DNA from 2 places in the Enterobacter cloacae complex sp. 385G4 genome. Region 1 is predicted to be linked to the other one. Evidence: riboswitches for the same ligand, from Rfam matches in the RefSeq annotation. Region 1 holds a riboswitch; the other holds the start of a gene.
The links. Region 1 has a riboswitch for thiamine pyrophosphate ahead of thiB (thiamine ABC transporter substrate binding subunit). Riboswitches for the same ligand answer to the same signal wherever they lie in the genome.
Positions count from the first base shown of each region.

Region 2: linked by a shared signal. The riboswitch ahead of thiC (phosphomethylpyrimidine synthase ThiC) and the one ahead of thiB (thiamine ABC transporter substrate binding subunit) in region 1 are both predicted to bind thiamine pyrophosphate.

Region 1 covers NZ_JBXWDD010000003.1:343,725-347,891, forward strand. Annotated here, with positions in the region: gene thiP (thiamine/thiamine pyrophosphate ABC transporter permease ThiP) at 1-1,605, opposite strand, end outside; gene thiQ (thiamine ABC transporter ATP-binding protein ThiQ) at 1-11, opposite strand, end outside; gene thiB (thiamine ABC transporter substrate binding subunit) at 1,581-2,564, opposite strand; TPP riboswitch at 2,596-2,696, opposite strand; gene sgrR (HTH-type transcriptional regulator SgrR) at 2,733-4,167, opposite strand, start outside.
Region 2 covers NZ_JBXWDD010000019.1:18,735-22,901, forward strand. Annotated here, with positions in the region: gene thiC (phosphomethylpyrimidine synthase ThiC) at 1-1,750, opposite strand, end outside; TPP riboswitch at 1,830-1,939, opposite strand; gene AC2FAJ_RS22965 (Rsd/AlgQ family anti-sigma factor) at 1,994-2,491, opposite strand; gene nudC (NAD(+) diphosphatase) at 2,587-3,360, shown strand; gene hemE (uroporphyrinogen decarboxylase) at 3,399-4,167, shown strand, end outside.

The sequences.
Region 1 (4,167 bases):
AGTTTTAACATCACGCCCCGGGAGTTGTTCGATAACGGTAAATAACGCAAAGCACAGCACCAGCAGTAAAAGTGCCGTGACCGCGCCGTCCTGGCTGCGATAGGAGCCAATTTGCTGATAAAGCCAGAAAGGCAGCGTGCGGAAATCCTCGTTGCCAAAGAGGGCCACCACGCCAAAATCCCCAATCGACAGCACGCAGGCGAAGGCCATCGCCTGGGCGAGCGGCCGCTTCAGGGCGCGTAGTTCGACCACTTTCAGCCGCCGCCAGCCCATAATGCCAAGGGACTGGCACAGGGCGCTGTACCGGCTGTTAACATCCCGCATCGGGTTTTCCAGCACCTTCAGCGCGTACGGTATGGCCATTAAGGCGTTGGTAAAAATGACGATGCCGTCGGCGCTTTCCGGCAGGCCGATGGTGCTGTTAAACAGTAAAAAGAAGCCGGTCGCCAGCACAATGCCCGGCATCGCCAGAATCAGCATGCCCGTCAGTTCCAGCGCGTGTCCGGCTTCACGGGCATGTCGCGCGTACAGCTCGCGGCTGCTCCAGAGCAGCATCATGGTGAGCGTCACGCACACTAGCCCGGCTGCCAGCGCGATACGCAATGAGGTCCATGTGGCTTGCCACAGGACCGGCTGTTGAAGTACCGATACCACATTCCGGTTGAGGCCATCGGCGATCACGGCCAGCAGCGGCGGCAGCAGAAGCAGGAGCGCCAGCGCAATCAGCATCACGTCCGAGATGCGGCTGTGCAGGCTGTCCTGCGGATCGCGCCAGCCAGAAAGATTATTGCTTCCTGCGGGGATCGCTTTGCTCAGCCGCTGGCTGAGTAACACCAGCGCCAGGCAGCACACCATTTGTACGATCGCCAGCAACGCGGCGCGGCCCGGATCGTAGTCGTAACTTAATGCCTGATAGATCGCCAGCTCAATGGTGGTGGCCTGCGGGCCGCCGCCGAGAGAAAGCACGGTCGCAAAGCTGGCGAAACAGAGCATAAAGATCAGCGCGGCCACCGGGGCAATTTGGCGTCGCAGCCACGGCCATTCGACAAAGCGGAAGAATGACCATCCGCGCATGCCGAGCTGGGCCGCAATTTGGCGCTGCTCGCCGGGTATGTTCTCCAGCGCCTGCAAAAAGAGGCGCGTCGCCATCGGCATATTGAAGAAAATGTGTGCCAGCAGGATGCCCTTCAGCCCGTAGGGAGAGAAGGTCCATTCCAGGCCTAAAGACGCGAAGAGGGAGGCCAGCCAGCCCTGGCGACCGTATACGCTCAGGATGCCAAAGACGGCCACCAGCACGGGCAGGATCAGCGTCATGGCGCACAGGCGCAGCAGGGCTAGCCTGCCGGGGAAACGTCTGCGATAGAGGGCGCGCGCAAGGAAAATGGCCGGGATGACTGACAGCAGCGCGGAAAGAAACGCCTGCAAGAAGGAGAAACGGATAACGTGCCAGAGATAGCTATCGTGCCAGAGCGCGAGCAGATCGCTCTCTGGCGCGTTAAACCACAGCGCCAGAAACGCTCCCAGACTGACGACCACCATCAGTATGGCGGCAATCAGTCCGGGAACTAACCAGCCGGGGATCAGCGGCTGACGGCGCGTTGCCATTCGCTTATCCATGCGGCACGCTGAGCGGCAACCTGCTGCGGCGTAAATTCCAGCGCGGTCTGCGGTTTGTTCAGCTGCTCAAAGCCTGCTGGCAGCGTCGCGTCGGTAACCGGGTACATCCAGTTGCCCGTCGGAATGGCGTTCTGGAATGCCGGGGAGACCATAAATTTCAGGAACTTCTCGGCCAGTTCCGGCTGTTTGCTGGCGGCGGTGCGGGCAGCCACTTCAACCTGCAGGTAGTGACCTTCAGAGAAATTCGCAGCCGCGTAGTTATCTTTCTTCTCGGCAATAATATGATAGGCCGGAGAGGTGGTGTAGCTCAGCACCAGATCGCTTTCGCCTTTAAGGAACAGGCCGTAGGCTTCGCTCCAGCCTTTAGTGACCGTAACGGTTTTCGCAGCCAGCTTTTGCCACGCCTCCGGCGTTTTGTCTCCGTAGACTTTCTGCATCCACATCAGCAGACCCAGGCCCGGCGTGCTGGTCCGCGGATCTTCATAAATCACGCGCCACTTCTGGTCGCTTTCCACCAACTCTTTCAGGCTCTTCGGCGGGTTTTTCAGCTTGTTTTTATCGTAGACGAAAGCAAAGTAGCCGTAGTCGAACGGCACAAAGGTGTCGTTTTTCCAGCCGCCCGGCACGTTAACGGCCTCTGCCGCGACGCCGCTTTTAGCAAAGAGTTTGGTTTGCGAGGCGGCCTCCAGCAGGTTGTTATCCAGTCCGAGCACCACGTCGGCCTTGCTGTTTTTCCCTTCCATGCGCAGGCGGTTGAGCAGCGAAACGCCATCTTCCAGCGCCACGAACTTCAGCTCGCAGTTGCAGTCCGCTTCAAAGGCTTTTTTGACGACCGGGCCAGGGCCCCAGTCGGCGGAGAAGGAGTCGTAGGTGTAGACCGTCAGAACAGGCTTAGCAAAAACAGGCAGCGCAACCAGCGCCAGCAGAGGAAGAACGTTTTTTAACACTTTGCACCTCAGGGTTGAGTGGCAAAGGATTTTGAGAAACAGCCTCAAATCCCTTCGCCGGCGTTATCCGGATCAGGTTCGACGGGTATTATCTCAGCGCACATCTGTGATGCAGCACCCCGTTGAGAACGGCGCTATTGTAATGATTTGGTGAATATTACGAAAGCGTTATGGCTCCGGCGGCGCAAACCAGGCGGATTTAAAATCAAACCAGCCCAGGGTGTTCATCCGCAGGCCGCGCATGCTGCGCTGCCCCTGGATCAGCAGCCAGTGGTGGATCAACGGTACGATCGTCTGCCCGGCCAGCAGCTCCTGGCACCACGCGGCCAGATCCATCTCTCCTGCCCGCCACTTCGCGGCGTCCTGCTGCCAGTCCCGGCTGATGCAGTGCTGAATGAGGGGCACTTCATACAGGTGCGAAAAGAGCGAGAAATCCAGCGGCAGCGTGAAGTTCGCGCTGTTGAGCCAGATATCGCTGACGACATCCCCGCGGTGCCATTCATCATAATCGACTTCCTGTATCGCCAGCGTCACGCCTTCGGCCGCGAGCAGCTTGCTCATGATCCTCGCGATAAACCGGTGCTCAATGTGATCGCGATAGTAGCTGAGGGTGATGGTCTCCAGCCCGGCGGGTTTTTCACTGCGCACCGGCTGTGCATGGTGCCAGCGCGGAAGCAGGCCATAGGCAGGGAACCACCAGGTCTGGTAGTGTTCTTCAGCGTGATAAATCAGGTTAGCCGGGGCCAGAATGTGGCTGATCCACTTGCGGACATCGTGATTCGCCCCGCGATGGCTGCGGCTGTCAAAAAGAAGATAGTAGCAGCCCTCCTCCAGGCGACTCTCGAACGCCTTTTCGCTGGTTGTGGGCCCCTCCAGGGTGAGGCCTGCGCTCAGCTCTTCGTTGAGATCCGGTAACACCCAGACGTTCACTTCGTCGATCAGCGCCCGATAGCCAAAATAGTCATCAAAGGCGCGGATCTTCAGCTGATTGCTGTTATTGCGCGTAACGGAGTAGGGGCCTGTACCGATCGGCTGGCTGGAAAAATTGTTCAGGGATCGCCACTCGGCAGGCAGGATCATCGAGGGCACGTAGCCCAGAAGCCACGGCAGCCAGTTGTCTGGCTGGGACAGCTCAATATCCAGCGTCCAGGCCGTTGGGGAGTGGATCCGCGTGATATGCGAATAGAGCGGCACCGTGCGGGCGCGCTCTAAAGAGGCGATAACGTCACGCATCTCCAGCTCGCGGCCATGGTGGAAGTGAATGCCCGGGCGTAAAAAGAAACGCCAGTGCAGGGGGGAAAGCTGCTGCCAGTGGTGGGCGATATCCGCTTCCAGTTCCCCGTTTTCCTCATTTATTTTCGTCAAGCCGCTGAATATCTGCCGTGCCATATGAGTTTCTGAGCGACGCAGCGCCGTACCGGGCAGCAGATTTTTCATTGGGCGGTAGTAAAGCACCCGCAGAATGTGGCGGCCCTGGCGAAAGCTGCGTCCCAGGTGCGAGACCAGCATCTGGCGCACGGCGGCTTTGTCGCCCACCAGCTGGACCAGCTGATCGATGCGGTCCTGCTCCAGCAGATCCTCCGCCCGCTGCTGCTGCAGCGCC
Region 2 (4,167 bases), on a different contig from region 1:
ACATAGAGCAGAAGTGCGCGACTTTGCCTGATTCCTGCGGCAGGGTCTCGTCGTGATAGGCGCGGGCGGTGAACGGATCTAACGCCAGGTTGAACTGGTCTTCCCAGCGGAATTCAAAGCGCGCCTTCGACATGGCGTTATCGCGGATTTGCGCCCCCGGATGGCCTTTGGCCAGATCCGCCGCGTGGGCGGCAATTTTGTAGGTAATCAGCCCCTGCTTCACGTCCTCTTTGTTTGGCAGGCCGAGGTGCTCTTTCGGCGTCACGTAGCAGAGCATGGCGCAGCCGAACCAGCCGATCATCGCCGCGCCAATCCCGGAGGTGAAGTGGTCGTAGCCCGGTGCGATGTCCGTGGTCAACGGCCCCAGGGTGTAGAACGGCGCTTCGTGGCAGTGCTCCAGCTCCTCGGTCATGTTGCGGCGGATCATCTGCATCGGCACGTGGCCCGGGCCTTCAATCATCACCTGCACGTCATACTCCCAGGCGATTTTGGTCAGCTCGCCCAGGGTGTGCAGCTCGGCAAACTGCGCTTCGTCGTTGGCATCACGGATGGAGCCAGGACGCAGGCCGTCGCCCAGCGACAGGGAGACGTCGTACGCGGCGCAGATTTCGCAGATCTCGCGGAAGTGCTCGTAGAGGAAGTTTTCCTGATGATGGGACAGGCACCATTTCGCCATGATGGAGCCACCCCGCGAGACGATGCCGGTCAGACGTTTCGCCGTCATCGGCACGTAGCGCAGCAGCACGCCCGCGTGGATGGTGAAGTAGTCCACGCCCTGTTCCGCCTGCTCCAGCAGCGTGTCGCGGAACGCTTCCCAGGTGAGGTTTTCAGCAATGCCGTTGACCTTCTCCAGCGCCTGGTAAATCGGGACGGTACCGATCGGCACCGGGCTGTTACGCAGGATCCACTCGCGGGTTTCGTGGATGTAGCGGCCAGTGGAGAGGTCCATCACCGTGTCCGCCCCCCAGCGCGTGGACCAGACCAGCTTTTCCACCTCTTCTTCGATGGACGAGGTGACGGCAGAGTTGCCGATGTTGGCGTTGACCTTCACCAGGAAGTTGCGGCCGATAATCATCGGCTCCGATTCCGGGTGGTTGATATTGGCGGGGATAATGGCGCGGCCGGCGGCCACTTCGTCACGCACAAACTCCGGCGTGATGTTCTCCGGCAGGCGAGCGCCAAAGCCTTCACCCGGATGCTGGTGGCGCAATATTTCGCTGCGGATGCGCTCGCGGCCCATGTTTTCGCGGATGGCGATGAACTCCATCTCCGGCGTGACGATACCCTGGCGCGCGTAGTGCAGCTGGGTTACGCACTTGCCCGCTCTGGCGCGTTTTGGCGTCAGCAGGCCGGTAAAGCGCAGCGCGTCCAGGCCGTCGTCGGCCAGGCGTTCTTTGGTGTACGCAGAACTGCGTACGCTCAGTTCTTCGCAGTCGTTACGCGCCTCAATCCACGGCTGGCGCAGCTTTGCCAGACCTTGCTGCACGTTGATAGCAACATCAGGATCGCCGTATGGGCCGGAGGTGTCATACACCGGCACGGCTTCGTTGTCTTCATACTGCGGATTCTCTTTGCTGCCGCCGATAAGCGTCGGGCTGAGCTGGATTTCGCGCATCGGCACGCGGATATCGGCCTGTGAACCGGTGATGTAGATGCGTTTCGAGTTCGGGAAAGCGGTGCCTTCCAGGGTGTCGATGAAGTGTTGGGCCTGTGCACGCTGTTCGCGGCGGGTCAGTTTTGTTGTAGACATAGCTCATTCCAGAAGTGAAGGACATGGCTTGTCAGACGACGGATGAAGCAAGAGGAGATCGCCCCAGGGGCGATACAACAGCAGCGTGACTCTTGTTCCCTTCGCAGGTATTAACCTGATCAGGTTCCGCGGATCCCGAATTAACGGTCTCAGCCCGTGCTTACACACTGGGCACTCCGACAAGAAAAATCCCCCTCCGCAGAGGGGCGACTGGTTGTAAATTACTCGTTAACGGTTAAGAACTCAAGCAGGGCGCGCAACGTTATCGCTGCTGCTGATATTCAGGTTGTTATCCAGTACGAGGGCGATGAGCTTATCTTCCAGCGTGAATCGCTCTTCCAGCGCTTCGCCCAGGTCGGACAGCGCCTGCTGGAACTCAAGATAGTTATCGTGATCGATGGCGTTCTCGAGCGTGGAATCGTAATAGTCCATGATCTGCTGGGTATTGGCTTCAAGCTGCGGACAGAGTTTGCTGGCCGCTAAATACGGCGTTGTCCCTTCCATTTCGCGGATAATGCGTTCATAAATGTTGAAATGGCCGTCGGAGAGGTAGTCGACAAGGCTCTGACAAAAATCATCCAGCGCTTTTTCGTTCAGCCGCATAAAGGATTCTTTGCCAGGCTTAAGACCGACCAGATTGTAATACGCCACAAGGAGATGCTTGCGCACATGTAGCCAGCGATCCACCAGGGTGTTACTTCCTCCAACGCGCTCAGTCAGGCTTTCCAGCTGGTTTAACATGGTCGACTCCATAAGGTTTAGAATGGGATCTGCTTATCCAAAATGTAACCACAATGCTAACAACATGTCAGTGAAGCGAAGGTAGTGCAATAGATATGGATCGTATTATTGAAAAATCAGATCTGGGTTGGTGGATCGTCAGTCACGAACAAAAATTATGGCTGCCCTCAGGAGAGTTGCCCTACGGTACCGCGGAAACGTTCGATCTGGTGGGCCAGCCCGCGCGGAAGATCGGCGAGTGGCAGGGCGATCCCGTGTGGTTGATCCAACAGGCGCGCCGTCAGGATATGGGATCCGTACGTCAGGTGTTAGATCTTGACGTCGGCCTGTTCCAGCTGGCGGGGCGGGGCGTGCAGTTGGCGGAGTTTTACCGTTCGCACAAATATTGCGGTTACTGCGGCCACACCATGCATCCAAGCAAAACCGAATGGGCGCTGCTCTGCGGCCACTGCCGTGAACGCTACTACCCCCAAATCGCGCCGTGCATCATCGTTGCCATCCGCCGTGATGATTCCATCCTGCTGGCGCAACATACCCGTCATCGCAACGGCATTCATACCGTCCTCGCCGGGTTCGTCGAAGTAGGCGAAACGCTGGAGCAGGCGGTGGCGCGCGAGGTGATGGAGGAGAGCAGCATCAAGGTGAAGAACCTGCGCTACGTGACCTCCCAGCCGTGGCCGTTCCCGATGTCTCTGATGACCGCGTTTATGGCGGAATATGACAGCGGTGAGATTGTTATCGACCAGAAAGAGCTGCTGGAGGCGAACTGGTACCGCTACGACAATTTACCGCTGTTACCCCCTCCGGGAACGGTGGCGCGTCGCCTGATAGAAGATACCGTGGCAATGTGTCGGGCCGAGTATGAGTAGTGTTACACTGACGGACTGACGCAATAAGGAACTGCAAAATGACCGAACTGAAGAACGATCGTTATCTGCGTGCGCTGCTGCGCCAGCCCGTTGATGTCACCCCGGTGTGGATGATGCGCCAGGCGGGACGCTATCTGCCAGAGTACAAAGCCACGCGCGCGCAGGCGGGCGATTTTATGTCGCTGTGCAAAAACGCCGAGCTGGCCTGTGAGGTGACGCTCCAGCCGCTGCGCCGCTTCCCGCTGGATGCCGCCATTCTCTTTTCGGACATTCTTACCATTCCGGACGCTATGGGCCTGGGGCTCTATTTCGAAACCGGCGAGGGCCCGCGCTTTACCTCGCCGATCAAAAGCAAAGCCGACGTCGATAAGCTGCCGATCCCCGATCCGGAAGGCGAGCTGGGCTACGTGATGAACGCCGTGCGCACCATTCGTCGCGAACTGAAAGGCGAAGTGCCGCTGATTGGGTTCTCCGGCAGCCCGTGGACGCTGGCCACCTACATGGTTGAAGGCGGCAGCAGCAAAGCCTTCACCATGATTAAAAAGATGATGTACGCCGAACCGCTGGCGCTGCATGCGCTGCTCGATAAGCTGGCGAAGAGCGTTACGCTCTACCTTAACGCGCAGATTAAAGCGGGTGCGCAGTCTGTGATGATTTTCGACACCTGGGGCGGCGTGCTGACCGGACGTGATTATCAGCAGTTCTCCCTGTACTACATGCACAAAATCGTTGACGGCCTGCTGCGTGAAAACGACGGTCGCCGCGTGCCGGTAACGCTGTTCACTAAAGGCGGTGGTCAATGGCTGG